4 regions of the Kitasatospora herbaricolor genome follow, and region 3 is predicted to be linked to each of the others. Evidence: riboswitches for the same ligand, from Rfam matches in the RefSeq annotation. Region 3 holds a riboswitch; each other region holds the start of a gene.
What was found. A riboswitch is a leader RNA that binds a small molecule or an ion and turns the genes downstream of it on or off. The one in region 3 is predicted to bind cyclic di-AMP.
Positions count from the first base shown of each region.

Region 1: another riboswitch for cyclic di-AMP. It lies ahead of J2S46_RS22570 (M23 family metallopeptidase); the one in region 3 lies ahead of J2S46_RS11940 (C40 family peptidase).
Region 2: another riboswitch for cyclic di-AMP. It lies ahead of J2S46_RS09095 (transglycosylase family protein); the one in region 3 lies ahead of J2S46_RS11940 (C40 family peptidase).
Region 4: another riboswitch for cyclic di-AMP. It lies ahead of J2S46_RS08325 (M23 family metallopeptidase); the one in region 3 lies ahead of J2S46_RS11940 (C40 family peptidase).

Region 1 is NZ_JAUSVA010000002.1:5,072,619-5,079,864, forward strand. It holds gene J2S46_RS22550 (SpoIIE family protein phosphatase) at 1-531, opposite strand, end outside; gene J2S46_RS22555 (TetR/AcrR family transcriptional regulator) at 835-1,404, opposite strand; gene J2S46_RS22560 (alpha/beta fold hydrolase) at 1,493-2,347, opposite strand; gene J2S46_RS22565 (YiaA/YiaB family inner membrane protein) at 2,540-2,830, opposite strand; cyclic di-AMP (ydaO/yuaA leader) riboswitch at 3,063-3,225, shown strand; gene J2S46_RS22570 (M23 family metallopeptidase) at 3,238-4,095, shown strand; gene J2S46_RS22575 (hypothetical protein) at 4,187-5,203, opposite strand; gene J2S46_RS22580 (GNAT family N-acetyltransferase) at 5,238-5,804, shown strand; gene J2S46_RS22585 (sensor domain-containing protein) at 5,939-6,661, shown strand; gene J2S46_RS22590 (hypothetical protein) at 6,792-7,246, shown strand, end outside.
Region 2 is NZ_JAUSVA010000002.1:2,005,841-2,013,086, forward strand. It holds gene J2S46_RS09075 (Sco1979 family transcriptional regulator) at 1-329, opposite strand, end outside; gene J2S46_RS09080 (ATP-binding protein) at 748-1,293, shown strand; gene J2S46_RS09085 (DUF397 domain-containing protein) at 1,550-1,786, opposite strand; gene J2S46_RS09090 (sirohydrochlorin chelatase) at 2,302-3,195, shown strand; cyclic di-AMP (ydaO/yuaA leader) riboswitch at 4,382-4,540, shown strand; gene J2S46_RS09095 (transglycosylase family protein) at 4,544-5,806, shown strand; gene J2S46_RS09100 (hypothetical protein) at 6,106-6,306, shown strand; gene J2S46_RS09105 (LacI family DNA-binding transcriptional regulator) at 6,431-7,246, opposite strand, start outside.
Region 3 is NZ_JAUSVA010000002.1:2,654,712-2,661,957, forward strand. It holds gene J2S46_RS11925 (glycosyltransferase 87 family protein) at 1-983, shown strand, start outside; gene J2S46_RS11930 (hypothetical protein) at 1,053-2,279, opposite strand; gene J2S46_RS11935 (C40 family peptidase) at 2,351-3,415, opposite strand; gene J2S46_RS11940 (C40 family peptidase) at 3,660-4,727, opposite strand; cyclic di-AMP (ydaO/yuaA leader) riboswitch at 4,789-4,953, opposite strand; gene J2S46_RS11945 (C40 family peptidase) at 5,481-6,515, opposite strand; gene J2S46_RS11950 (NYN domain-containing protein) at 6,882-7,246, opposite strand, start outside.
Region 4 is NZ_JAUSVA010000002.1:1,822,325-1,829,570, reverse strand. It holds gene J2S46_RS08350 (HipA family kinase) at 1-616, shown strand, start outside; gene J2S46_RS08345 (DUF3037 domain-containing protein) at 669-1,064, shown strand; gene J2S46_RS08340 (MarR family winged helix-turn-helix transcriptional regulator) at 1,148-1,600, shown strand; gene purB (adenylosuccinate lyase) at 1,827-3,266, shown strand; gene J2S46_RS08330 (MFS transporter) at 3,283-4,815, opposite strand; cyclic di-AMP (ydaO/yuaA leader) riboswitch at 5,146-5,296, shown strand; gene J2S46_RS08325 (M23 family metallopeptidase) at 5,300-6,364, shown strand; gene J2S46_RS08320 (MDR family MFS transporter) at 6,506-7,246, opposite strand, start outside.

The sequences.
Region 1 (7,246 bases), 2.4 Mb from region 3:
GAGCCGGTGGGCGCAGGCCTCGCCGATCGTCTCCAGCACGTCCAGGTCGCGGCGCGGGACGGTGCCGCGGTGGGCCAGGGCGAGGGCGAGGACGCCGATCGGCCGTTCGTCGACGATCATCGGCAGGGTGACCAGGGCGACCATCCCGGTGCCCATGCCGGAGTTGCGGTTGGGGTAGTCGATGCTGGTGCGTTCGGGGCTGAGCAGGTAGGGGCGGCGCAGCCGCAGCGCCATCGCGGCGGGCAGGTCGCCGGCCGGGTCGACGGTGCCGTAGCGCTCGTGGGCCCACTCCGGCAGGCCGTGCGAGGCGGTCAGCCGGAGCATTCCGGCGGAGTCGAGCAGGTAGATCGCGTTGCCCTCGCCGGTGATCCAGGCGGGGCCCTCGGCCAGGATGGTGCCGAGCAGTTCCGCGGCGCCGGAGCAGTTCAGCAATAACCGCACGCAGCGCATCGGGCTGCGGGCGACGGGGCCGGTGAGCGGGCTGCGGCTCTCGTCCTCGGAGGGGGGGAGCCACGGGGAGGTCAGGTCCATCGGGCTACCCGGCCTTTCCGTTCCGCAGGGGGGTGACGCCGTTAGGGCGAACGTAATTTCTTCATCCTATTTGCTGAACTCGCGAAAGGGGGTCCAAGACGCCGGACCATGACCAGCGGCCACCGGCACCGGCGGCCGGCACGGCTGCCTTCCCCGGGGGCCGACGGCCGGCACCGACCGCCTGTGTGATCGGTCCGGTGACAGAGTCCGTTTGCTTCCGTTCGGGTGCCTGATGGCGCCGTCGGCGCGGCGAACGGGGCCCGGGGGGTGGCGGTCGGCTCCCGGGGGCGTCCGCGCGGGTGGTCAGGCGGCCGGCCAGGCCCGCAGCCCGCTGGTGAGGACCCCGATCAGCCGGTCCTGGGTGACGGCCAGGTCCTCGGAGCGCTGGAAGGAGCCGGCGATCGACAGCGAGGCGAAGCCGTGCGCGACCGAGCGCACGGTACGGGCCGCGTGGATCACCTCGGGGCCCTGCAGCCCGTAGTCGCGCAGCACGGCGACCAGCACCTCGACCAGCTCGGCGGCGGCCCTGGTCAGCTCGTCGTCGGGCTGCGGGGCCTGCGGCAGGGCGTTGTAGCGGTTGGGGTGCTCGACGGCGTACGCGTGGTAGCCGCGCAGCACCGCCTCCACCGCGTCGTCCCCGCCGCGGCCGACCGCCGACTTGGCCAGCCGGGTGGCCAGTTCCTCGGTCACCCGGACGGCGATCAGCCGGCGCAGCTCGGTCAGGCCGCCGGGGACGTGCTTGTACAGGGACGGCGTGGCGACCCCGGCCCGGGCGGCGACGGCGGCCAGGGTGAGGGCTTCCGGGCCCTGGTCGTCGATCAGGCCGAGCGCGTGGGCGACGACGGCGTCCGGGGTCAGTCCGGCGCGTGGCATGGGGGCCTCCAGTGGGGTGGTGCGGCACCGGGGGTGCGGTGCGGTGGGGGGAAGGCGGCCCGCGCGCGGTGGCCGGGCGCGGGGCGGCTCAGCCCTGGGTGTCGGCGGTGCTGGGCCGGGACTCGGTGAGCGAGGCCAGGAAGGGCACCAGTGCGTCGGCGGTGGCCTGCGGGAACTCCGCCATCGGGTAGTGGCCGGCGCCCTCGATCATCACCTTGCGGGCGTTCAGCGCGGCGGCCTGGCGGTCGGCGACCACCTCGGGCTTGGGGAAGTCGGGGTCCTTGCTGCCCATCACGACCAGCGCGGGGCAGGTCACCGCGGCCGACCAGCCGACCGGCGCGGAGTCGCCGCGGACGTAGCCGCGGGTGGCGGTCTTCCGCCCCGGGGTGCGCAGCGAGGCGACCAGCTCGGCGCGGTACTCGGCGAAGTCGGCCGGCTTGGCGGTGGGGAAGGCCAGCTTCTGGTACATGCCCCAGAAGGCGGGGAACTGGATCACGGCCGTGCCGAGCACCTTGACCAGGCCGCGCTGGAAGGCGGTCGGCGGCAGGTTCTCGACGAAGGCGTCCAGCAGGGCGATCCCGGCGACCCGGTCGGGGGCGTCCCCGGCGACCTTGACCACGCTGGCGCCGGTGTAGGAGCTGCCGACCAGGACGGCGCGCTCGATCCCGAGGTGGTCCAGCAGGGCCAGGGCGTCCTGGGCGATGGCGGCGGGGGTGTAGTCGTCCCACTCGATCGAGGACTCGCCGAAGCCGCGGATGTCCATGGTGATCACCCGGTGGCCGGCCCCGGCCAGCAGCGGGTGCAGGTGGCGGTAGGCGGAGCGGGAGTCGAGCATGCCGGGGATCAGGAGGACCGGTGCGCCGCTGCCGTGCTCGGTGTCGTCGAAGGCGATCCGCCCGCCGGGGACGTCGAGGTAACGGGTCGCGAGAGGAGTGGTGGACATCGCGGGCCTCCTTGGCCTGTGGGCCGTGCCGTCGGCGAGATGCCGATAGCCATAAAGCTAAGGCTAATAGCCTTAGCTGTCAAGGAGGCTTCCGGTGTCCGTCCCGCCCGGCCCGCGGCCGGCCGCCGCCGGCCGCGCCGGGCCCGTCCCGCCGCCGGGGTGCGGCGCTCCCCGCGCCGGTCCGGCCGGGCGTCAGATGCCCTCCACCTTGAAGGGGTCGTGCTCGGCCAGCAGCTTCTCCAGTCGGGCCTGGTCGACCCGGGTGACGATCTCGGTGCTCTCCTGGCGGTCGCGGATCACCTTGGCCAGGGTGAACGAGGAGGTCACCGTGTACAGCAGGCCGATGCCCAGGAAGGCCCTGGTCCATGCGCCTACCGGCAGGTAGGCGATGCCGACGGCCAGGGCGCCGCCGGAGATCGCGAAGGACAGCACGGCCTGGACGTAGTACGCCGCCGTGGTACGTGACTGCATCGAGGTGCTCATGCGGCCAGGATGGCCAAGCGTCATGTCGCGCACATGAGTACGGGTACTCAGATTCAGGTGCGGTTTGTTGACGCCTGTTCACGATCCGTAGTGCCGCCGGACGGTAACCATGCCAAATCGCCCATTCCGCCCCATGAAAATGTTGACTCTCCCGCCTGGACGGCTTGGAATCAGGGGCTCCTAGGATTAACGTTTGATAACGCAGCGCGGTCGGAAACGCCGTGACCACGGCACCGTGCGCTCGCCTAATCCCGCACGGCCTGCTCCCCGGAGCAGGTCAGGGAGCCGGGGAACCACCGTTCCTTGGGGTGAATCGGCCAGGCCCAGGCCCGGCCGTAGGAGACCTTCCTGCTCCGAACCCGTCAGCTAACCCGGTAGGCGCGAAGGAAGGAAAGGAGCGCGCCTCCGTGGCGTCGTCGCACTCTCCGGCACACCCGTCCGGTTCCACCGGCACCCAGCTGCTCGACCACCCCTGGCCGCCCGCCTACGGCGGCGCGTACGGCGAGGGCCCGGACGAGACCGCGCCGCCGCAGCCGGCCGACAGCAACCGGCACCGGATGCCCCGTCAGACCCGCGGGACCGGCCCCCTGCTCGGCGTCACCGCCGTGGCCGCCACCCTCGGCGCCACCGGATTCGCCTCCGCGACCCCCGCGGCCGCGCCCGCCGTGGTCTCGCCGGACGAGACCACCGTGCTCTCCGCCGACCCCGGCCTGGCCCTTGCCGCCCGCATCCAGCAGCAGGCCGACAGCCAGCGCACCGCCGCCGAGGAGGGCGCCCGCCTGCAGGCCGCCAAGGAGGCCGAGGTCAAGCGCGCCGCCCAGCAGGAGGAGGCCCGCAAGGCCGCCGAGGCCGCCGAGAAGGCCAAGCTCGCCGCGATCCAGCTGCCGGTGCGCGACTACTTCCTCTCCGCCCACTACGGGCAGAGCGCCTCGTACTGGTCGCACCTGCACACCGGCCTCGACTTTGCCGCCTCCACCGGCACCCCGGTGTACTCGGTCGGCTCCGGAACCATCACCTCGGCCGGCTGGTCCGGCTCGTACGGCTACCGGATCATCCAGACCCTGCCCGACGGCACCGAGATCTGGTACTGCCACCTCTCCTCGATCATCAAGGCCTCCGGCAAGGTCGTGCCCGGCCAGCAGATCGGCAAGGTCGGCGCCACCGGCAACGTGACGGGCCCGCACCTGCACCTGGAGGTCCGCCCGGACGGCGGCGCCCCCGTCGACCCGGAGAGCTGGCTGGAGCAGCGCGGCCTCACCCCCTGACGGGCAGCGACGCCGGCCTCGCCCCCTGCCGGGCGGCGCCGAGCCCTGACGGACCGTCCCGGTCCCGGCCGACGCCGGGACCGGCGGGCCGTCACTGCCCCGGGCGGTCCGCCTCCGGCTCCTCGGCCGGCCCCTCGCCGGCCCACTGCTCCTCGCCGGTCCACTCCTCCCCCGCGGCCCACTGGTCCTCCGCGGCCCACTGGTCCTGGCCGTCCGCGCCGTCCTCGCCCGCGGGATCCTGCGGCAGCTGCGCCAGGTAGGCCTCGATCTCCTCCGGTCCCGGCTCCGGCGCCAGATCGGGGTACTCCTCCACCAGCAGCCGGGGCAGCCCCGGCACCGTCCACTCGCCGAACAGCCGCATCGCCTCCACGGCCGCCGCCGCCTCGAAGGACTCGAAGTCCCCGGCGAGCTCCCGCGGCATCGGCCGGCCCAGCGCGTTCAGCTCGGCCAGGTTCCGGTAGCTGCGCTCCATCAGCCCGTTCTCCAGCAGCATCCGGGCGCCGTCGGTGGCCATCCCGACCGACATCAGCCGGGTGGGGCCCCAGCCGCCGTCGCCGTCCACCCGGTCCAGCGCGCCGGCGTCCTCCAGCCCCTCGTACGCCGCGAGCCGCTCCTCCGGCGCCAGCTCGCGGAACGCGTCCAGCCAGGCCCGGACCGCCGCCGGGTCGTCCGGCGGCACGCCGTCCGCGCGCAGCAGCAGGGTGTACAGCCGGGGCCAGGTCACCAGGTCCGCGCGGCGCAGCAGGCCGGCCGCCACCTCGCCCTGCCACTCGGCCTCGGCCAGCAGCCGCTCCTGGCGCTTGGCGTTCAGGCGCTTCGCCGCCCGCTGATGGTCGGTCAGCAGCCGCATCGCCGCGCCGTACGCCAGCGGGTCCTCGCCGGGCGCCGGCTGCACGTACAGGTAGAGCCGCTCGTACAGCAGGTGCTCGACGGCGGCCGAGGTCAGCTCGGGCCAGCCGTCGCGGATCCGGCCGCCGCCGAGTTCGAGCAGCGTCAGCACCGCCCGCAGCGGGCCCTCGGCCACCGGCTCGCGGTCCTGGGCCCGCGCCCAGGCGGTCAGCTCGGCGGTCCGGGTACGAGGGGCGAGCCGCAGGTCATCGTCGTTCATGTGACGTACGGTAGCCGCTGTACCGTTGGCGGACATGGTCCCCGTACTGCTCACCGGCCCGCGTCTGGTCATCCGCGAGTTCCACCACACCCCCGGCGACATCGACGCGTTGCACGCCGTCTTCGGCGATCCCGAGACGGCCCGATACCTCCCCTTCGAACCACGCGACCGGGAGACCTGCGCCGACCAGATCGAGCTCTACCTCGAAGAGGCCGAGAAGGATCCGCGCAGCACCTACCGGCTGGCCGTGACCCGCCTGGAGGACGGCGAGGACGCCGTGCCGATCGGCAACGCCGTGCTCGGGGTGGAGCCCCAGCGGGCCGGCTTCGTCGGCTACGCGCTGCGCCGCGACACCTGGGGCCTGGGCTACGCCAGTGAGATCACCCGGCTGCTCTGCGGCCTGGGCTTCGGCACGCTCGGGCTGCACCGGCTCTACGCCCGGGTCGATCCCGCCAACACCGCCTCCTCCCGGGTGCTGACCAAGGCCGGGTTCCAGCTGGAGGGCCGGATCCGGCACGACCTCTACCTGCGCGGGACCTGGCACGACGCCCTGCAGTACTCGCTGCTGGAGGACGAGTGGGCCGACCGGGGCGGCGTGTAGGGGGGTGACCCGTGCAGGGGGTTAACCCCACCCCGGACCGGGCGGTGGGCCGGATACCGCCGCCGGGCCGTCCGCGGGACCGTTGAGGTGTCAGCAGGAAGCGCACCAGGACACCACGAGGGACCGAGGCGGCCATGATCAGCAGCAGCGCACAGGGCGGCGAGTACGACGGTTACCGGGCCCACCGCCCGGCCCGGGGCGGCGGGGACCGCCCGGCCCCCGGGTTCTGGCGGGCGCCGTTCAGCCGCTCGTACCTCGGCGAGGTCGGGTTCACCCTCGCCGGGCTGCCGATCGCCGTCGCCGGGTTCGCCGTCGCCGTCACGCTGTTCTCGCTCGGACTCGGCACCCTGGTCACCGTGGTCGGGCTGCCGGTGCTGGTGGCGCTGCTCGGTTCGGCCCGGGGCTTCGGCGCCCTGGAGCGCGCCCGCGCCCGGGGCCTGCTCGCCCTGGACGTCGCCGACCCGGCGCCGGTCCGCCCGGCCCGGCCGGGTTTCTGGGCCGGCGTCACCGGCCGCCTCGGCGACGCGGCCGGCTGGAAGGCCGTGCTGTACCTGGTCCTGATGTTCCCCTGGGCGATCGTCAGCTTCACGCTGTCGCTGACCTTCCTGGTCACCGGGTGGGTGGTCGCCGCCTACCCGCTCTACCACTGGGTCTTCGCCCGCTGGACGCCGTGGCCCGGCTACCAGCTCTTCGACTTCACCAAGGACGGCCGCCACTACCAGTACTTCGTCGAGTCGCCCGCGCAGATCGCCGGGATGTCCGCGGTCGGCCTCGTGCTGGTCTTCCTCACCCCGCTGCTGGTCCGCGCCGTCACCAACGTCAACCGGCTGGCGATCCGCGGCCTGCTGGGCGGCTGAGCCTGCGTCCGGAGCGGCTGAGCCGGCCTCCGGGGCGGCGGTCCCGCCGTCCGGGGCGGCCCGGCGGGCGGACCACGCCGCCGGGCCGCCCCGGATGCGGGCCGTCCCGGCGCGTGGTCCGATGATCGTCATGGCCGCCCCTGCCGCCCCCGACATCCTGCTCACCTCGCGTCCCCTGGACGAGTACTGCGGGCTCTTCGGCCTCACCCGGGCCGCCCTCGCCGCCGTCGCAGGCCCCGTCCTGGACTGCCCCGGCGGGGCCGCCGGGCTCACCGCCGAGGCCCGCGCGCTCGGCTGCCACGTCATCGCCGCCGACCCGGCGTACGCCGCGCCGCTGCCCGCCGTCACCGCCCGCGCGCTGGCCGGCCGGGAGGCCATGGCCGGCGCGATGCGGGCCGCCCCGCACCTCTACCCGGCGCCCCGGGATCTCCCGCCCGACCGCTACCTGCGCAGCTGGGACCGCGCCCGCCGGCTGTTCGCCGCCGACACCGCGGCCCACCCCGAGGACTACGTCGCCGCCGCGCTGCCCCGGCTCCCGTTCGCCGACCACACCTTCGCGCTCACCCTCAGCTGCTACCTGCTGCT
Region 2 (7,246 bases), 650 kb from region 3:
TCCAGACCGACGTAGGTCTGGAACCAGCCGGGCAGCACGTCGTTGTAGCTGTGCCACCAGCCGGACTTGTTGGCCTCGCGGACCAGGCCGAGCAGGGCCTCGCGCTCGGCGCCGTCGTTGACCCCGTACAGGCTGAGGAGGTCGGCGACGTCACGCTCCTTGAAGCTGACCCGGCCGAGCTCCATGCGGCTGATCTTGGATTCGGACGCGCGGATGGCGTACCCGGCGTCCTCGCGGGTGATGCCTCGGCCTTCGCGGAGCCGGCGGAGCTGGGAGCCGAGGAGGATCCGGCGAACCATCGAGCCGCCGCCCGGCTGAACTGTGGTCATGCGGTCCAAACCTCCACCTTGGGCAAACAGCGCACAGTCTGCCATCAGTTGAGCGCTCTCGGTGCCGGTACTGACGGATGTATCTATCAGTTCTGCACCTCGGGCACCAGGATGCACGTGCATTCGGCGCATGCATATGCCAATGATGCGACTGCACGTGAATCGACTCTTGCATCTGCAGTGAGCGCAGAGGACCATGGTGCACGTGCACCTGCACATCCCTGGCATTCCCGCGGGCACCGCGTCGACCCCACGCGCCACTCCGCACACCAGCCCGGCAGCGCTGCGGCGCGACCGGGCACTTGTGTGCGCGCAAGGGCCGTACGAGGTGGCAACCCAACGGCCGAGCGAGTCGGAGGTGACCGGCATGACCCCGGCGGGTCCAGCCGTGTCGGCCCCCTTATGGGAGGAGCTCTTCATGAGCACCGGTACGGCCTTGGCGGTCGACCCCCACGTGGTCACCTGTACGCTCGCTCCCCGCTACGAAGCCGTCAGAACCGCGCGCGACTTCGCCAGAACGACGCTCAACCGCTGGGGACTCGGTGACCTCTTCGACGACGTCGCACTGGTTGCCTCCGAGCTGGTGACCAATGCACTGCGGCACGCCGTCGGCGCCAGACCCGATCCGGGTCACCTGGCCGCCGACCTGGCCGCGATCCCGACCCAGGGCGGACCGCAGCAGTCCATGGACGGACGGCTGCCGATCCGGATAAGCCTGGTGCACCGCGCACCACAGGTGGTCTGCGCGGTCAGCGACCCCAGCAGTACCGGGCCGGTCGCCCGGGAGGCCGACTTCGTCGCGGAGTCAGGCCGGGGCCTGCACCTGGTGGACTCCTTCAGCCGCTCCTGGGGCTGGCACCCGCTGGCCGGCGCGGGCAAGGTGGTCTGGGCGCTCTTCGAGGCCGAGGATCCGGCCGCCGCTCGGGCCCAGGACGCCATCGGGCGGCACCGGCGCTCGGCCTGACGCCGCGGCGGGCCGGCAAGGCAACTCCCCGGCGGGCACCTCCGTACGGTCACGCCACGACCGGAACGGCGCCGAGGCGGCCGGGCCACGGGGCGGCGCGCTCCACGGGAGCCTCAGCCGGCGCACGGCGGGCCCGGGACGGCCACCACAGCCGTCTCCCCCGGGCACGGATCCCGGGACACCCGCCTACGACAACGGCCGTCGTGGTGTCAGCACCCACGACGGCCCCCTGGAACACTGCGACGGTGAACCGGCGTCAGAGCGCCAGGTGGTCGAACTCCCCGTCCTTCGCGCCGAGCAGCAGCGCCGCTATCTCGGCCCGCGTGTAGATCAGTGCCGGACCGTCCGGGAAGCGGGAGTTGCGCATCGCGACATCGCCCCCCGGCAGTGCGGCGAACTCGACGCAGTTGCCCTGGGAATTGCTGTGCAGGCTCTTCTGCCAGACCACTCCCTCAAGGTCCGCAGCCGCCATGCCGTTGTACGTGTGGTGCATAGAAATCTCCCGAAGAGACCGGAGTAGTCGTCCAGTTCGGCGCGCGGCACGTCGGGCCGCGATCCACTGGCCCGGCCCCCTGCCGGCCCGGCACACGCCTCACTTGACGTGATGATAGCCGCAGTGCACGTGCATCAGCACGGGACATTGCAGGTGCACGAGGAAGCACCGACCGTGATGCAACCGGCCGGGGAACCGCCGGACCGACGGTATGTAACCGGACAAACTTGACCGAACCACAAACCTCGCGATAACCGCCCGTAGGCAATTCCCCGCGCAATGTTGATCTTCCACTGCCGGGAGTCGCACTCCCGTGACCCACAGTCAGTCGGCCCGGCCGGTGTGATACATGTCACCCGCCGGCCCGGATGCCGCCCGCGGGCCCGGGAGATCCGGGTGACAAGACCACCATCCCGACAGGTTTGGGGCCCTATGCCCGAAATGACGGCATGGCCGCCGGTCGACATCGGCAGCCGACTGCGACTCTGCCGGGCCGATGTCCTACGATCTCCGCCATGAGCACCGCAGCCATCCCGGGCGCGCCACTGCCCGTCCGCACTCCAGGCTCCCGTGCGCGGGGGCGCCATCGTCGACCCGAGCGCCCCGAGATCCCGGCCGGTTCGCCGGCCCTCGTGCTCGCCGTGCCCGCCACCGCGGGCCCCGAGTCCCGGCCCGTCGTCGACGAACTCCTGTCGATCGTCCGCAGCGAGCAGTCCGGCGTCGAGACCGCCGCCGCGTACCTCGCCGACGACTCGGCCGAGGAGTCCGGCCCCACCGTGGCCGAGCTGATCGCCCAGGCCCTCGAAGCCGGCCTGCCGGCGCCCGTGGTGGTGCCGCTGCTGACCGGCCCGCACGACTTCCTCAGCGACCTGCACGCGCTGGCCGCCGGCAGCGGGGCCACCGTCACCGACGTGCTCGGCCCGCACCCGCTGCTGGCCGAGGCCGTCCACGTACGGCTGTCCGAGGCGGGGCTGGCCCGCGCCGACCGCGCCCGACTCTTCGCCATCGCCACCGCGGCCGACGGCGTGGTGCTCACCACCGTCGGCGGCGAGGACGCGGCGGCGGCCGCCGGCATCACCGGTGTGCTGCTCGCCGCCCGGCTCGCCGTGCCCGTCGTCTCCGCCGCGCTGGACGTGCCCGGCTCGGTGGCCGCGGCCGTCGAGCACCTGCGCGCCACCGGCTCGCAGCGGCCCGCGCTGGCACCCCTGGTGATCGGCCCGGAGGCCGACCCCGAGCTGCTCGCCACCGCCGCGGAGGAGACCGGCTGCCCCAGCGCGGCCCCGCTCGGCGCGTACCCGACGGTCGGCCAGCTCGTCGCCTCCACCTACCTCTCCGCCCTTGAGGTCGCCCTGGCCGCGCTGGAGCAGGCCCAGGAGCAGGAGCCGGAGCACGAGCAGGCCGCGGAGTGACCGCCACGCCGTGAGAACGACCCGCAGGGGCCCCGGATTCGTCCGGGGCCCCTGCGGCGTTCCCGGAGCTTCGGGGCGTCCGGCGCACGGTGCCGGGCGGGCGGTAACGAGAGGACGCCGGGGGCCGGGACGGGGACGAGGTCGAGGTCAGGGACGAGGTCGGGGAGGGCCCGACGGGGGCGACCGGGAGCGGCTCGCCGACGGACCGCCGGCGCGGCGGGGTGCCCCGCGACGTCCCGGCGCCGGCACCGGCGGAACGCCCCGGCGGCAGGTGGCCGCCCGGGGGGCGGCCGCTGATGCCGCTTCGGAAGCTGACTCCCCTTCGACCGTGTTCCGCGGTGCGGCAGCAAGGCCCGGCAGGCGCCCCGGCCGGTGACGGTGGCTCCGCCGCGAATCCGGCGGCTCGGCCGACCTCATGACAAGGGGACGGTTCCGAGTGCCCCGATGCACCGGGGAACGGTGACGGCACGTCCGGGGCAGGGCGACGGCCGCCGGAGGGCAGACCGCCCCGGTGCCATCCGCACGGACGCGGAAGACGGGTGACCCGACGCCTCCCGCTCGACGCCCTGCCCTCGCGTGCCGGCGCCGGGCCGGCGCAGGGCCGGCCGGGGTCAGGGCTGCCGTGACCTGGGCTCAGCTTGCGACAGGCGTGGGACTTTTAGGCGCTATGCACCTTTTACTGTCATTTGCCGCCAAATGACCAGGCGGCTCCCCGGCCCGCCGTCGCGGCCGCCGCACCCCTCCCCCTGAGCCAACACATCGGCACGTCGGGGGATACACACCGCCTTGAGGGCAAATGCCCGAATACGAAGAAATGTCGCTTTCCATCCCGGACCGTCGCCTTGTACCAGATTGCACCCCGGGGACTTCGGCGCCGGAGGCGGCTCTCCGCCCTCCGGTTGCGGGCTCCCGGCAGTCGTGGTTCCGTGCCCTCCGCACCTCCCGGAGAGGTCGCCGACCGGCCTGCTGAAGGACAGGCAGAACGCTCCGACAGCACGGGATTTACCCGAAACCGGGCATTTTCGATCATGCCGACCCCTGGGACGGAAGGGCTTCAAGGGTCATGTGATGAGCATCACAGATGTTTGCAGTTTGAACTTAACTCTGCTTAACGTGCTCCCCGTTCGTGGTCACACGGACCCAGTTCATCCGCAACGCCGAGGCCTGCCGTCGGATGCGCTGGCAGCGCGAATTCGCACCACGGCAGGCGCGGGGGACCCAGGTAAGTCGCCCCGGACCGGTCCACGACCGGTTCAGGGGCTAGGGGTGAAGCCGTGCTCAGCACGGCCGGGCAACTCCAGCCCGAATCCGACAGCTCACCTCGCAGGCGTGGGAGAGGAACATCTTCATGCTGCCCACCAACGGCACCCGTCTGTCCAGCCGCACCGCCCGCCGCGTGATCGCCGCCGTTGGCGTGGCAGGCGTCGGTCTCACCATCCCCTGCCTCACCTCCGGTGTCGCGAGCGCGGCCTCCGTCGCCACCTGGGACAAGGTCGCCCAGTGCGAGAGCAGCGGCAACTGGAGCATCAACACCGGCAACGGCTTCTACGGCGGCCTCCAGTTCACCAACAGCACCTGGGCCGAGTTCGGCGGCACCGCGTACGCCCCGCGCGCCGACCTCGCCACCAAGGACCAGCAGATCGCCACCGCCGAGAAGGTCCTCGCGGTGCAGGGCCCCGGCGCCTGGCCGGTCTGCTCGGTCCAGGCCGGCCTGACCAAGGGCGGCACCCCCGCCGCCGTGGACACCGCCGCCCCGGCCGCCGCCAAGCCCGCCGCGCCGGCCCCCGCCGCCCCGGCGAAGCCCGCCGCGCCGGCCGCGCAGGCCCCCGCCCAGAGCACCAGCCCCAAGGGTGACTCGGCCGGTTCCTGGAGCAGCGACAAGTCCTGGTCGCACCAGGGCCAGTGGTCCAAGGACGACCGCCGCACCTACACCGTGCTGGCCGGTGACTGGCTGTCCGCCATCGCCGACAAGAACCACGTCCAGGGTGGCTGGGAGCGTCTCTACGAGCTCAACAAGTCCGTCCTGACCGAGGGCCCCGACTCCATCTACCCGGGCCAGCACCTGGCCCTGGGCGGCGGCGACGCGAGCGCCACCAAGTCCTCGGACAGCTCGGAATCCGGCAAGAAGTTCGACTGGTTCAACCGGTCCGACTCGGCCACCGCCACCAAGACCACCTCGGCCAAGCCGGCCGCCGCCGAAGCCGCCGCCCCGGCCGCCGAGACCGCCGCCGCCCCGGCCCCCGCCGCCTCCGGCAGCATGGCCGCCGCGGTCTCCTTCGCGCAGTCGAAGGTCGGCCAGGCGTACATCTACGGCGGCACCGGCAACGGTGGCTGGGACTGCTCCGGCCTGACCCAGGCGGCCTTCCGCGCCGCCGGGATCTCCATCCCGCGCGTGGCCGCCGACCAGGCCGCCGCCAGCACCCACGTCTCGCTGGACAGCCTGCAGCCGGGCGACCTGCTGTTCTGGTCCAACAACGGCAGCGACTCGGGCGTCTACCACGTGGCGATCTACACCGGCAACGGCAGCTACGTCGAGGCCGCCAACCCGAGCGCCGGTGTCCGCACCGAGACCATCGCCAACTGGGCGCCGGACTTCGCCGGCCGGATCTGATCCGGATCCGTTTCGCCCTCATTGCACCGAACCGTCCGATCTGATCCGTCAAGGCCCCGTTCGAGCCGAGATGGACGAGTGTGACCGGACGGTGCGGGACGGCGGCTGACGCCGTCGCACCACCGCCGCCGCCCCGGGAGAGTCTGGTCGCTCCCCCGGGGCGGCGGCGTGCCCGGCGACGGGGTACGCGGAAACGGCGCAGGGGCGGCCGAGGGGCGGCACGGGGACCGTTCCCGGGTCATGGCCAAACCCCACGCCCAGCGGGCATGCTGGCCCTCCGTACCCGAGGAGGAGCCGCCATGGCCAGGATCACCGTCTCGCTCGAATCGGATCTCGCGATCGAGGTGATGTTGCTCGCCGGCACCAGCAGCCCGCAGGACGCGGTGGAGCTGATCGTCCGTGACTACCTGGCCCGCGGGCACCGGACCGAGGCCCGGACCGGGGACGCCGCCGACGGGCGCCGGGTCACCCCGGACCGGCCCACCGCCCAGGAGGGCTGAGCGGGTCCTGCGAGCGGCGGACAGCAGCAGGGCCCCGACACGTCCTGGACGGGACGTCTCGGGGCCCTGCTGTCGTTCGGGTCGGGCCGCGCCACCACCGGTCGTGGTCGACGGCCGGTCGTGCTCAGTCGCCGCGGTTGGGCCTGGCACCGGTCGAGCCGCGCATCACCAGCTCCGGCTGGAACATGAACTCGCCGCGCTGGGCGGCGTTCCCGCCGACCTCCTCCAGCAGCGCGTCGACGGCCGCGGTGGCCATCGCCTCGACCGGCTGGCGGATGGTGGTGAGCGGCGGCTCCGTGAAGGCGATCAGCGGCGAGTCGTCGAAGCCGACCACCGAGATGTCCTGCGGCACGGCCAGGCCGCGCTGGCGCACGGCCCGGATCGCGCCGAGCGCCATCATGTCGCTGCCGCAGACGATCGCGGTGCACCCCTTGTCGAGCAGCGCGCCGGCCGCCGCGTGGCCGCCCTCCACGCTGAACAGCGTGTGGTGGACCAGGCCCTCGGCCTCCTCGCGGGTCACCCCGAGCAGGTCCGTTATGGCCGCGGTGAAGCCCTCGATCTTGCGCAGCACCGGGACGAACCGGCGCTGGCCGACGGCCAGACCGATCCGCTCGTGGCCGAGCTCCACCAGGTGCTGGACGGCCATCCACATGGCGGCCCGGTCGTCCGGCGAGATGAACGGCGCGGCGATCTTCTCGCTGTAGCCGTTGATCAGCACGAACGGCACCTGCCGGCCGATGAGCTTGGCGTACCGGTCGTGGTCCGCCGTGGAGTCCGCGTGCAGGCCGGAGACGAAGACGATGCCGGCCACGCCGCGCTCGACCAGCATCTCCACCAGTTCGTCCTCGGTGGAGCCGCCCGGGGTCTGGGTGCAGAGCACCGGGGTGAACCCGTGGCGGCTGAGCACCTGCTCGATCACCTGGGCGAGCGCGGGGAAGAT
Region 3 (7,246 bases):
GCTACAGCGGCGCCTGGGTCTGGGTGGCCGGGGTGCCGCTGCTCGGCCCGATGATCTACAACCGTTACGACCTGCTGGTCACCGCGCTGGCCGTGGCCGGGCTGCTGGCCCTGCTGCGGCGCCCGGCGATCGGCGGGCTGCTGCTGGGGCTCGGCGGCATCATCAAGGTCTGGCCGCTGCTGGCCCTGATCGGCACGCCGTCCGGCCGGCGCACCCGGCGCTCCTGGACCTCGGCGGCGGCCACCGCCGGCAGCCTCGGCTTCCTGCTGGCGGCCGGCATGAACGGCGCCTTCGAGTTCCTGAAGTTCCAGAAGGACCGCGGCATCGAGGTGGAGTCGCTGGGCGCGATGCCGCTGCACATCGCGCGGATGGCCGGCACCTGGGACGGCCAGGTGAAGATGAACTACGGCTCGACCGAGATGCTCGGACCGTGGGTGGACGTCATCTCCAAGGTGATGGTGGCGGGCACCCTGGCCGGCTTCGCCTGGCTGCTGTTCTGGCGGCTCACCGCGAAGCGCCGCACCGCCGCCACCACGTACGACGCGGCGCTCGCCGCGCTGCTGGTGTTCACCGTGACCAGCCGGGTGATCAGCCCGCAGTACATGGTCTGGCTGGTGGGCGTGGCCGCGGTCTGCCTGAGCGTCCGCGCGACCAGCCAGCGCCCGGTGGCGGTGCTGGTCCTGCTCGCCACCCCGCTGACCATGCTGGAGTTCCCGCTGCTGTTCGGCCAGGTCACCGCCAGCCACACCTGGGGCGTCGTCGTCCTGGGGCTGCGCAACCTGCTGCTGCTGGCCGCCGCCGTGCTGTCCTGCGTGCGCCTGTGGCGCTCCAGCCGGGCCCCGGCCGCCCTGGCCGCCACGGTGGTGCTCCCCGCCCCGCCGGAGCCGGCCGCCAACCCGGCCTACCCCGTCCGCCCGGGCATCGCCTACGAGCAGGACCTGCTGGACGGCATCGACCGTCCGCACGCCGGCGCCGAGCGCTGAGTCGCCGGCCCCCGGGCGCGGGCCCGGTGCCCGCCCGTGGCGCTTCGCCGCGCCGGTGGCCGCGCGGCCTCAGCCGGTGCCGGAGAGCCGGGTGCGTATCTCCTCGCTCCAGCGCGCCGTGAAGTCGGCCAGGCCGGTGCCCAGCTCCGCCCGCAGCACCCGGTCGAGCTGCGCCTCCCGGCCGGCACCGGGCCCCGCCTCGGCCACCGCCCGGTAGAGGGCGACCAGGCGCTGCGGCCCGTACCGGGTGGCGATCAGGTCGCAGGCCAGCCAGGACAGCTCGTACGCCTGGGCGATGCCCGCGGCGCCGGCCGTGAAGTCCGCGTCGGCGGGCAACGCGGCCGGCACCCGCCCGGCGGCCACGTCGCGGGCGAGTTCGGGGGCGATCTGCCGGGTGGTGCGGCCGGTGCCCAGGTAGCCGGTCCAGTCGGCGGCGCCCTCGGAGAGCCAGAGCGGGGTCCAGGGCCTGGTGTCGGCCCGGGTGGCGACATGGGTGGCCTCGTGGGTGGTGACGACCTGCCGGCCCAGGTCGCTCAGCCTGGCGTACGCCTCGGGGTTCACCAGGACGCGGTCGGCCGGGGTGTGCGAGGGGGCGCCCGCGGCGGCGGTGGTGACGGCCGCCATGTCCGCCCAGTCGGCCGGCGGGACGTCCAGCAGCCGGGCGAACTGCTCCTGCCCGGCCGGCAGCTCCAGCAGCAGCCGGCCGGCCCAGTCCCCGCCCCAGACCGCGCTGACCGCCGGCACGGCCCGGTCGGCGACCTCCACCAGCGCGGCCGGCCGGACGCCGCCCCCGGCCGTGGCCAGCACCAGGCAGTGCGCGCCGGCGGCGGCCTCCACCCCGCCCAGGTCCCAGAGCGGCGCGGCGCCGCCGTCCGGCTCCTCCCGACCGACCCGCCAGCCGCCGCCCTCCCGGGCCAGCTCCAGCCGCCGGGGGAACAGCGCGGGGTAGTCGTCGTAGCCGGCGATCCGGACCGCCAGCTCGGCCCGTACGTCCACCCGGCCGGCGGCGTCGGGCGCGCCGGCCGAGGTCACCCGGTAGGCCAGCCCGGCCAGCGGTACGGCGGCGGTCCTGGCCAGCAGTTCCGCGAGGGCCGGGCGGCCGGCGACGGTGCTGCCCGCGGCGGCGGCCGCCGCGTCGTGGGTGCGCACCGCGTAGGCGCGGGCGGCGAGCAGCGCCGACAGCCCGGCGGCCCCGGGGCCCCGCCCCGCGGCGGGGCGGGCGGCGGTCGCGGGCGGCAGCGAGAGCTGGGCCAAGCCGCCGGCGGCCAGCAGCAGGGCGCCGCGCCGGGACAGCACGGTGCGACCCACCCCGGCGTCGGCCCGGGGCAGGTCGCGGGCGAGGTCCGCCTGCAGCGGCCGGGGAGGGCTCAGAGCCGGACCACCTCGGTCACCGGCATCGCGTTGACGCTCTCGTAGCGGACCCGGGCGCCGGGGTAGGGGGCGTGCACGACGACGCCACCGCCGGCGTACATCCCGACGTGGTGCCTGTCCCCGTAGAAGATCACCAGGTCTCCCGGTCGTGCGTCGGCCAGGGCGACCCGCTGTCCCGCGCGTGCCTGGCCCTGCGAGGTCCGCGGCAGGCTCACGCCGGCCTGCCGCCAGCTCCAGTACATCAGACCCGAACAGTCGAACGCGCCGGGCCCGCTCGCCCCGAACACGTACGGCGAGCCGATCCGGGTGACGGCGGCGGCCAGCGCGGCGGCGGCCCGGTCGGAGGCGGGCGGGGCGGTGCCGAGGTCGAGCCGGTCGGTACCGCGGGTGGCACGCTGCTCGGCGTCCCGGGCGTCCTGGGCGGCCAGCCGGGCCCGGCCGGTCACGCCGAGGCTGTTCAGCAGCCGCTGGGCCTTGGTCAGGCGCTGCTGGATCTGCTCCTTGCTGTCCGCCAGGGCGTGCCGGGCCTCCTCCAGTTCGGCGAGCTTGGCGGTGGCCTCGCTACGGCGCTGGTCCAGCCGTCGCTGGCGCTCGGCCACCTCGCGCAGGGTCTCGCTCTGCCGCTCGGCGACCTGGTCCAGGCTGCGGGCCCGGGACAGGTAGCCCTCGGGGTCGGAGGCGAGCATCAGCTGGGCGGTCGGGGCGATCCCGCCGGCCCGGTACTGGGCCCCGGCGACGGTGGCGAGCTCGCCGTGCAGCCGGTTGAGCTCGTCCTGGCCGACCGCCACCTGCTGCTGGAGGGCGCCGGTCTCGCCCTGCAGCCGGCGCTGGTGCTCCAGGGCCGCGTTGTACTTCTCGGAGGCCTGCTCGGCCTCGTCGTAGATCTGGTCGACCTGGGCCTTGACGTCCGTGCGGTCCGGCGGGCCGTCAGGCGCGCCGGGAGCGGCGAAGGCGCTGCCGCCGGCCGCCACACCCAGCGCGGTGCCGGCGGCGGCGGTGAGCACCAGCGCGCGGACGAGCGTGTGCACACCTGGCAGTGGGTGACGGCGGTGCATCGCCATGCGGCGCGGCTCCATTCCTGCGGCCGGGCCACCGCCGCCGCCCGGAGTGGGCGACCGTCCGAGCGGAGGTCCGGGGGCAGACGTTAGCGAGTCCTCGCGGCCGAGTCCAAACCCCTCCCAACCCGAATATTTGACCCCCAATCGGACATCAGCTCGGGCGGCCGGAACGCCGCAGGCCCGGCCCCCGGACGAACCGGGGGCCGGGCCTGCGGAAGGAGCCGGCGAAGCTGCGGCGCGGGCCGCGTCAGATCCGGACGATGGCCGAGATCGGCATCACGGTCGCGGACTCGTAGCGGACGTTCGCACCCGTGTGCGGGGCGTGGATGATCTGGCCGCCGCCCACGTAGAGGCCCACGTGGGACATGCCGCCGTAGTAGATGATGAGGTCGCCGGGCTGCGCGTCGGCGATGTTGGTGCCGATCCGCTTGCCGGCCGAGGCCTGCGCCTGCGAGGTGCGCGGCAGCGACACGTTGGCCTGGGCGTAGGCCCAGCCGGTGAAGCCCGAGCAGTCGAAGGAGTTCGGGCCGGTGGCGCCGTAGACGTACGGGGCACCGAGCTTGCTCTCCGCCGCGGCGATGGCGGCGGCGGCCCGGCCGCTGGCCGGGACGTTCGAGGGCGCCGGGGTGGCGGCCGCGGTGGAGCCGCTGCTGAGCGGGCTGCGGGCGGTGTCGCGGGAGGCGCGATCGGTCTGCGCCTTGGCGGCGTCCGCCTTCGCCTTGGCGTCCGCGGCGGCCTTGGCCTCGGCGGCCTTCAGCGCCTCACGCTCCTGCTCGGTCAGCGTGTTGAGCAGCTGCTGCGCCTTGGCGAGCTTGCCCTGGACCTCGTCCTTGCTGGCCTTGAGCTGCTGGGTGGTGGTGTCCAGCTCGGCGAGCTTGCTCTGCGCCTCGGACTTGTCCTGGTCCAGCTTGCGCTGCTGGGCCTGGAGCTCCTTGAGGGCGTTGCTCTGCGAATCGCCGGCCTGGTTGACGGAACCGGCCTGGCTGAGGAAGTTGTCCGGGCTGGTGGAGAGCATCAGCTGGACGGTCGGCGAGATGCCGCCGTTGCGGTACTGCTCCGCCGCGATCTCGGCGAGGCCGCCCTGAAGGTCGGTCACCTGGGCCTGCTGGCGCGCCACCCGGTCCTGGATCTCGCCGACCTGCTTCTGCAGTTCCTGCTGCTTGGCCTGCGCACCGTTGTAGGCCTCGGTGGCGACCTCGGCCTGCTCGTTGAGCTGGTCGACCTGCTCCTTGACCTGGTCCTTGGTCTGCACCGGGTCGGCGTGGGCGCCGGCCTGGGCGGACAGGGCCACGGCGGCGGCGGCAGCAGCGGTCATGATCGATACGCGGGCACGACCGGCGGGCTTGGGACGACGATGGGACGCCACGAAGGCGGGCTCCTTCTTCCTACGTCCGCCTACCGGGTGAGCTGACGGGTTCGGGCTGGAAGAGATGCCCTACGACGCCTCACCGGCCCGGCGTCTCACGACGACCGGCCGACCTGGCGCCGATTCACCCCGAGGAACGTGGTTCCCCGGCTCCGTTCCACAGCGTCCCCGTAGGGACTTCCCCGTCGGGCAGTTGACTGCCCGTGCTGCTTCTCGGACTCGGCGGTAACCCCCGCCGCCACCCAGGCTGGGTGATCGACTGTGCGGTGGTTCGAGGCACGACCCTAGTAACGAAACCGTGATCCGTTCAAATCGTTGTAGGAAAAAAGTTGGAACTCCACCCAAGTTCGATTGTGATTGTGACCAGATGTGATCGTCCGTCCACCCTGGGCTGATGGTTTTTCATCATGTGGTCGCCAGAGGCCCTCGGGGGGCGTGTCCCAGATCACAGGAGGATTTCGGGGCGCCCGGGCATGTCGGAGATGGCGAACAATCAACAAATGTCCGAAATGGGCCCGTTGTCGCTACCCCGGCAGGTTCTCACCCGCCCCCGGGTTCCCTCCGGCACCGCCCGCCCCGGCGGTCCGACGCTCGCCGCGCCCGGACGCGTCAGGCGCACCCCGCTCCCGGGGTCCGGGCCGGCCGGCCCGGACGGCGAGGGGGCCGGGCGCGAACCGCGCCCGGCCCGCGCCTCGCGGTGCGTCAGACCCGGCGGATCGTGTTGATCGGCATGGCGTCGGCCTTCATCACCTTGACCACGTCGCCGGTGTGCGGCGCGTGCACCACCAGCCCGTTGCCGATGTACATCCCGACGTGGTGGCGGTCCGAGCCGTAGACGACCAGGTCGCCCGGCTGGGCCTCGGCCAGCGAGGGCACCCGCACGCCGACGTTGCCCTGGGACTGCGAGGTGCGCGGCAGCGAGACACCGGCCTGGCCGTACGCCCACACCATCAGGCCCGAGCAGTCGAAGGTGCTCGGCCCGGTGGCGCCCCAGACGTAGGGGGCGCCCTGCTTGCTCATCGCCTTGGCCACGGCGACACCGGCGTAGCCGGCGGCCTGCGGCAGAGTGCCGAGGTCGACGCGGACGGAGTCGCGCGAGGCGCGGCCGTCGCCCTGGACCACCGAGGCGCGGTCGGCGGCGCTGAGCGTGTTCAGCAGCGCCTGCGCCTCCTTCAGCTTCTGGTTGACGTCCGCCTTGGCCTGGTTCAGGTCCTTGGTGGTCTCGTCCAGCGAGGACAGGATGGCCGCGGCCTCAATCTTCTGCTGGTCGAGGCGGCGCTGCTGGTCCTGCAGGCCCTTGAGCGCCTCGGCCTGGCTGGAGGTCGCCTGCTGGACGCTGGTCGCCTGCTGGAGGTAGCCGGACGGGTCCGAGGCGAGCATCAGCTGGACGGACGGGTCGATGCCGCCGGTGCGGTACTGCTCGCCCGCCACCTCGGCCAGGCCCGCCTGAAGGTGGGTCATCTGGTCCTGGCCCCGGGCCACCTGGTCCTGGAGCTGGTCGGCCTGCTTGCGGAGCTGGTCGGCCCGCTCCTTGGCGCCGTTGTAGCGCTCGGCGGCCTGTTCCTGCTCCTCGTTGAGCTTGTCGATCTGCGCCTTCACGTCCTCCTTCTTGGAGGGCGTGGTGGGCGCGGCGTGCGCGCTCATCTGGGCGGACAGGGCGACCGCGGTCGCGGCGGCAGCGGTGAGCACGGTCACCCGCGCGCGGCTCGGCTGCTTCGGACGGCGGTGGGAGGCCAAGGACCGGCTCCTTCTTCCTGCGGGCTCACCCGAACGAGTGAGTATCCGGAAAATAGGTTTGACGCCAGACCCTAGTGAAGATCAGCGCATTCCGCCACTCCCGCCGGGCCACCAACGTGGAGCCTCGGCCGGAAATTCACCTGATCCACACACTCCCGCCGTCCAGGCCCTGACCAGCTGTCAAGGCAGGCCGACCCACACCCGGCGCGCGGGCCGGCCCGCGCGCCGCCCGGAGCCCTCCGCGCTGCCCCGGTCGCGCCTGCCGCACTGATCGCGGACAGCGCGGGAGGGCGGCAGGCGGCAGGCGGCAGGCGGCAAGCGGCAAGCGGCAGGGCAGCAGGGCAGCAGGGCAGCAGGCCGGCCGGCTCAGGCCCGGCCCAGCCGGTTGAGCAGCAGGACCGACGCCACGGGGCGCGCGCCGGCGTTGCGCACGCCGTCCGCGACCTCCTTGTCGGTGGAGACCACCACCACCGGCCGCCCCTGCGGCTCGGCCCGCACCAGCCGGCGGATCAGCTCGTCCGCCGTCTCCCCCGTCCGGCTGAAGCGCACCCGGACCCCGCGCGGCGGCGCCATGATCACCGGGACGTCGAGGTCCTGGCCGTCGAAGACGCAGGTGACCTCCGCCTGGGTGCGCTGGGCGAGCATCGCCAGCCCCCCGAGCAGCCGGATCCGCTGCTGCTCCAGCGGCAACGAGGGATAGCCGGTCTTGGTGACGTTGTAGCCGTCCACCA
Region 4 (7,246 bases), 830 kb from region 3:
CGCGGAGGTGCTGGCCGGCGAACTGGGCCGGCGGCTCGGCCTGCCGGTGCCGGAGCTGGTCACCGTCGACCTCGACCCGGTGCTCGCCCGCAGCGAGCCCGACCAGCAGGTGCAGGACCAGATGCGGGCCAGCGGCGGCACCAACCTCGGGATGGCCTTCGTCAGCGGGGCGTTCAACTTCGACCCGCTCTGCTTCGAGGTCGACCCGCAGCTGGCCGGGCGGGTGCTCTGGTTCGACGCGCTGATCGGCAACGTCGACCGGTCCTGGCGCAACCCCAACCTGCTGGTCGCCACCGGCGGCCTGCGGCTGATCGACCACGGCGCCAGCCTGATCTTCCACCACCACTGGGCGGGCGCGGCCGGCTGGGTCCGGCGCCCGTACGACGCCGGCGACCACGCCCTGCTGGGGGCCGGGCCGGACGTCGCGGCGGCCGACGCGCTGCTGGCACCGCTCGCCGAGGAGGCGCTGGCCGGCGCGGTGGCGCAGATCCCCGAGGTCTGGCTGGAGGACGAGGCCGGCTTCGACTCGCCGGACGCGGTGCGCGCGGCCTACCTGGCCCAGCTCCGGGCCCGGCTGGCCGGCCCCCGCGACTGGCTCCCGGAGGTGTCCGGGTGAGCGCCGGCGGGACGCGTCAGGACGCCGGATCCGAGCGATCGAAGGAAACGCCGTGAGCACCACCGACGGAACGCTGCACGACTACGAGTACGCGCTGGTGCGGGCGGTTCCCCGGGTCGAGCGCGGGGAGTGCGTCAACATCGGCGTGCTGCTCTACTGCCGGCAGAGCGGCCACCTCGGGGCCCGCACCCACCTGGACCAGGCCCGGCTGCTGGCGCTCGACCCGGTGGCGGACGTGGCCGCGGTGCGCCGGGCGCTGCACGGCATCGAGGTGGTCTGCGCGGGCGGCCCCGAGGCCGGCCCGGCGGCGGCCGACGACCCCGGCCGGCGGTTCCGCTGGCTGACCGCCCCGCGCAGCGCCGTCGTCCAGCCCGGGCCGGTGCACACCGGCCTGACCGCCGACCCGGAGGCGGAGCTGCGCCGGCTCTTCGACCAGCTGGTGCTCTGACCCGGGCCCCACCAGGGGTGAGGTTGGACATTTGCGGTGGTCAAAGCTGGAGCAGGTGAACCTTCTACGCGTACGCTGGCCGCATGGGTTCGACACCGACGGCGACCGCCGCACCGACCACCGCCGAGCTGATGGAGGCGCTGGCCGCCGTCGGCGCCGCGTACTTCCAGGACTTCGCGGGCGCGGCGGCCCGGCACGGGCTCTCGTCCTCGCAAGCCAAGGCACTGGGTGCGGTGCACGAGCCGGTGCCGATGCGGGCGCTGGCGGGGCGGCTCGGCTGCGACGCCTCCAACGTGACCGGCATCGTCGACCGGCTGGAGGCCCTCGGGCTGGCCCACCGGGAGGCGGCGGCGGGCGACCGACGGGTCAAGATCGTGGTGATCACCGAGCAGGGCCGGGAGATCCTGGCCCTGATCCGGGCCGAGATGGCCCGGACCCACCAGGCCTTCGACGCCATGAGCGAGGAGCAGCGGGTGGCGCTGTACTCGATCTGCCACCAGGTGCTGCCCGTGCTCACCGGCCGCCCGGCGGCCTGAGGACGGTTCCGCCCGGCTGCCGCCGGCCGTGCGCTGCTGCGGAAGACGCCGGGACGCGGCCGTCCGGGCCGGCGGTGCTGGCCGCCCCCGCCGCCCCCGCTGTCCGGGGCCGGTCCGTGCGGCTGCTGCGCCGGGTGCTCGCGCGGTGACCGGGCGCCGCACCGGCGGCGCGCTCGGGGTGGTCCGCCGACGGTCCGGCTGACCTCGGCTGTTAGGCTTGCGAAGCGTGAGCGCGAAGCCCCAGATCCCCAATGTCCTGGCCTCCCGGTACGCCTCGGCGACCCTGGCCCAGCTGTGGTCCCCCGAGCACAAGGTGGTCCTTGAGCGCCACCTGTGGCTCGCCGTCCTGAAGGCCCAGCAGGACCTCGGCGTCGAGGTGCCCGCCAACGCCGTCGCCGACTACGAGCGCGTCCTCGACCAGGTCGACCTCGACTCCATCGCCGCGCGTGAGCGTGTCACCCGCCACGACGTCAAGGCCCGCATCGAGGAGTTCAGCGACCTCGCCGGCCACGAGCAGATCCACAAGGGCATGACCTCTCGGGACCTCACCGAGAACGTCGAGCAGCTCCAGATCCACCAGTCCCTGCAGCACGTCCGCGACCGTACGGTGGCGGTGCTGGTGCGCCTGGGCCGGCTCGCCGCGCAGTACTCCGAGCTGGTCATGGCCGGCCGCTCGCACAACGTGGCCGCGCAGGCGACCACCCTCGGCAAGCGGTTCGCCACCGTGGCCGACGAACTCCTGGTGGCGTTCAACCGCCTGGAGGAGCTGATCGCCCGGTACCCGCTGCGCGGGATCAAGGGCCCGGTCGGCACCGCCCAGGACATGCTGGACCTGCTGGGCGGGGGCAGCGAGGGCACCGCCAAGCTGGCCGAGCTGGAGCAGCGGGTGGCGGGCCACCTCGGCTTCGACCACGTGCTGACCAGCGTCGGCCAGGTCTACCCGCGCTCGCTGGACTTCGAGGTGCTCTCCGCCCTGGTGCAGCTGTCCGCCGCGCCGTCCAGCCTGGCCAAGACCATCCGCCTGATGGCCGGCCACGAGCTGGTCACCGAGGGCTTCAAGGAGGGCCAGGTCGGCTCCTCCGCGATGCCGCACAAGATGAACACCCGCTCCTGCGAGCGCGTCAACGGCCTGGCCGTCATCCTGCGCGGGTACGCCTCGATGACCGCCGAGCTCGGCGGCGACCAGTGGAACGAGGGCGACGTCTCCTGCTCGGTGGTGCGCCGGGTCGCGCTGCCGGACGCCTTCTTCGCCTTCGACGGCCTGCTGGAGACCTTCCTGACCGTCCTCGACGAGTTCGGCGCCTTCCCGGCCGTGATCGAGGCCGAGCTGGACCGCTACCTGCCGTTCCTCGCCACCACCAAGGTGCTGATGGGCGCGGTGCGCGCGGGCGTCGGCCGGGAGACCGGGCACGAGGTCATCAAGGAGCACGCCGTCGCGTCCGCGCTGGCGATGCGGGCCGGCGCCCGGGAGAACGAGCTGCTGGACCGGCTGGCCGCCGACGAGCGGATGCCGCTCGGCCGCGCCGAGCTGGACGCGCTGCTCGCCGACCGGATCTCCTTCACCGGTGCGGCCGGGGCGCAGGTCGCCGAGGTCGTCCGCCGGATCGAGGCGGTCGCGGCCGCCCACCCGGAGGCCGCCAAGTACGCGCCCGGTGACATTCTCTGACCTGTCGTCAGTTTTCTCAGGGCCCTGTCGCGTTCCCCGCGGCAGGGCCCCGAGGCGTTCCGGGGCGCTCGTGCCCCGGATCGATCGGCGGTCCGCAGGCGCCGCAGGACCAGGCCGCGTCCGGCTCGGCGACCGGGTGGTCCTCGGGGGCCAGCACGTTGCCGCGGACGGTGGCCAGCGCGAGCAGGCCGCCGGTGACCAGCAGTCCGGCGCAGATCAGCATCGAGGTCCGGAAGGCCGCGTCCACCGAGTCCGGCACCTGGTAGGCGTCGCCGCTCAGCCCGGACAGCGCGGGCAGCGCCGCGACCGCGAGCAGGCCGGCCGCCCGGGCCGCCGCGTTGTTGACGCCGCTGGCGATCCCGGCCCGGCGCACCTCCACCGCGGCCAGCACCGTCGCGGTGAGCGGCGCCACCAGCAGGACCATCCCGCAGCCCATCACGGTGGTGGCCGGCAGCACCTCCGTCCAGTAGGAGGCGTCCGGGCCGATCCGCAGCATCAGCAGCACGCCCGTCGCGCAGATCAGCGGCCCGAGGAACAGCGGCAGCCGGGGGCCGATCCGCTTGCCGAGCCGACCGGCCCGGGCGGACAGCGCCAGCATCAGCACTGTGATCGGCAGCAGGGCGAGCCCGGAGGTCAGCGGGGTGAAGCCGGAGACCGTCTGGAGCTGCACCACCAGCAGGAAGAACACGCCGCTGAAGGCCGCGTACACGCAGAGGGTGACCAGGTTCACCGCGGTGAACAGGCGTGAGGAGAACAGCTCCAGCGGCAGCATCGGGGACGCGGTGCGCCGTTCGACGGCGATGAACACCGCGCCGAGCAGCAGCCCGGCGGCGCCGGAGAGCCAGACCGCGGGGGAGAGCCCTTCGCCGGCGGCCGTCAGCGCGTAGGTCACCCCGCCGAGGGCGAGCGCGGCCAGCACCGCCCCCGCGATGTCGAAGCTGCCGGTGGCGCTCTCGTCCCGGCTCTCCGGTACGTGCCGCAGCGAGACGGCGAGCACCACGGCGGCCAACGGCACGTTCAGCAGGAAGATCCAGCGCCAGCCCGGGCCGTCCACCAGCCAGCCGCCCAGGAAGGGGCCGACCGCCGCGGCGACCCCGCCGAGGCCGGACCAGAGGCCGACCGCCGCCGAGCGGTCGTCGGGCCGGAAGGTCGCCTGCAGCATCGCCAGGGATCCGGGGGTGAGCAGCGCGCCGCCGATGCCCTGCAGGGCGCGGGCCGCGATCAGCACCCCGACGTTCGGGGCGGCCGCGCAGACGGCGGAGGCGACGGCGAACCAGCAGACGCCGATCAGGAAGACCCGGCGCCGGCCGTACCGGTCGCCGAGCGCCCCGCCGAGCAGGATCAGCCCGGCCAGGGTGAGCAGATAGGCGTTCAGAGTCCATTGCAGGGCGGCCAAGGAGGCGCCGAGGTCCTCGCCGATCCGCGGCAGGGCGACGTTGACGACGGTGCCGTCCAGCATGGCCATGCTGGAGCCGAGCACCGTGGCCAGCACCACCCAGCGCCCCTGCGGGGTGCCGATCCTGAGTGCGCCGGCGGCGTCGGTTTCCACGGCTCGATCCTGCGCCCGGGGGGCCTACGTGACAAGGGTCACCGGCGGCGCGTCCGGGTGGTGGCTGAGCGTGTGCGGTGGTGGACGCAGGGCCGAGAATGTCGGCGCAGGGGGGTCGGACGGTCGCTCAGCGCGATTGGATTGTGCACGTACTGCACAGTCGATCATTCGGAGAGTCACTGAATTCCCTGGGATTTTTGTGAATTTCCGGAGGTGAATGTGATCGACATTGATTAACCCGGGCCGATGGGCTTTGCTTCAGCGACCGCCCGGCCAATGTCCGGGTGGGCCCGCCGGGTGGAACGCCTAGTCCTGCCGCTGCCCGGGGGCTTCGAACGAACTCTGTACGGCAGGAGTGGGGGACCCACAGGTAAGTCGCCGTCCCGTCAGCCGGGACGGCTTGGGGTGAAGCCGCGCTTGCGGCCGGGCAACTCCAGCCCGAACCCGACAGCTCACCTCGCAGGCGTCGGAGAGGAAATACCCCATGCCCGCACAGGCAAAGCACCGTCGTAACCGTCTGCCCCGTCTCGCCCGGATCGGCATCGCCACCGGTGTGACCGGCGCGGTTCTCGCCCTTCCCCTGGTGACCGCCGTCAGCGCCTCGGCGCACGAGGTCCCGGCCGCCAAGTCGCAGTCCACCACCTGGACCGGTGCCACCAGCGCCGACGCCGTGGCCGTCAAGGCCGCCGCCGTCGAGACCGCCCCCGCCGCGGCCCCGGCCGCCGCGCCGGCCGCCGCCGTCGACGAGACCTACAAGGTGGTCGGCGGTGACACCCTGTCGAAGATCGCCGCGGCGAAGAACGTCGACGGCGGGTGGCACGCGCTGTACGAGACCAACCGCTCGGTCGTCGGCGCCAACCCGAACCTGATCTACCCGGGTCAGCAGCTCGTGGTCGGCAAGGCCGCCGCCCAGGCGCCCGCCGCCGCCCCGGCCCCGAAGACCTCCTCCGACTCCGCGCCGGCCAAGAAGGCCACCCCGGCCCCGAAGGTCACTCAGGCCCCGAAGGCCACTCAGGCGCCCAAGGTCGCCGAGGCCCCGAAGGCCACTCAGGCCCCGAAGCCGGTCGAGGCTCCCAAGCCCGCCGCCACCACCGCGCCGAAGCCGGCCGTCACCCCGGCCCCGGCCGCGGCCGCCAGCACCTCCGGCTACACCGCGCCGATCGCCGGCGCCCGCCTCGGCACCGCCTACGGCGTGGCCGGCTCCATGTGGTCCAGCGGCCACCACACCGGTGCCGACTTCGTCGCCGCCACCGGCACCCCGCTGAAGGCCGTCGCGGCCGGCACCGTCGTCAAGGCGGGCCCGGGCGGCGCCTACGGCAACGAGGTCGAGATCAAGCTGGCGGACGGCAAGTACGCCCAGTACGCCCACCTCTCCTCGATCGGCGTCAAGGTCGGCCAGACCGTGACCGTCGGCCAGCAGATCGGTCTCTCCGGCGCGACCGGCAACGTGACCGGCCCGCACCTGCACTTCGAGATCCGCACCGGCTCGGAGTACGGCTCGGACATCGACCCGATCGCCTACCTCCGTGCGCACGGCGTCAGCATCTGACACCGGGTACGAACCCTCGCGGCCTGATGCGCCGCGGTAGTTGAACACCGGCCGGGCCGGCAGCGAACGCTCATCGCTGCGGGCCCGGCCAGTTCGCGTTTCCTCGGGGGGGGGGGATTTCCGGCGGCACCTTTCCTCCGGTCAGGCCGGCACGCTCTCCCGGTGCACCTGGTCGTCCTCGTACAGTCTGGTCGCGATGGCCTCGACCGCGCGGTCGAGCCGGGCCCGGTCGGCGGGGTCGGTGACGTCCCAGTCGTCCAGGTGCCGGTCGATCCAGTGTCGCCAGGCCTCGGCGAGGCGCTCGACCTCGCGCTCGCCCCGGGGGGTGAGCGCCAGCACCCCGTGCTCGCTCTCGGCGAGGCCCGCGCGCAGGGTCCGCTCGGCCGCGGGCCGGACGACCTCCTCCGGCATGTGGTGCGCGGTCGCGATGGCCAGCAGGGTGGCTCCGCCCTGGAGCTTGGTGCGCCAGTAGATCTGACCGAGCATCCAGGCCTGGTCCGGGCCGACCGTGCTGCCCGAGTCGGCCAGCAGCCGGCGCCCGATCTCCGGCCGTCCCTTGGCCTTGCGCAGCAGGTTGGCGAGCGCCCGCTCCAGCTGCCGGTCGGCGTCCCCGCTGTCCGGTGCGCCGAAGGCCTCGCCCATGTCGGAGGCGCCGGCCCGGGCGCTGTCCCGCAGCGGCACCTCCTTCAGGAACCAGGCCACCACGAAGCCCACCAGGGCGACCGGCACCACCCACTGGAAGACGTAGTTGATGGTGTCGGCGTAGGCCTGGACGAACGGCTGGGCCACGTCGGCGGGCAGCTCCCGCAGCGCCTGCGGGCTCTGCACCGCGGCCGGCGGCACGCCGGGGGACTGCGCGAAGGCCTCCTCCAGGTTGGGGCC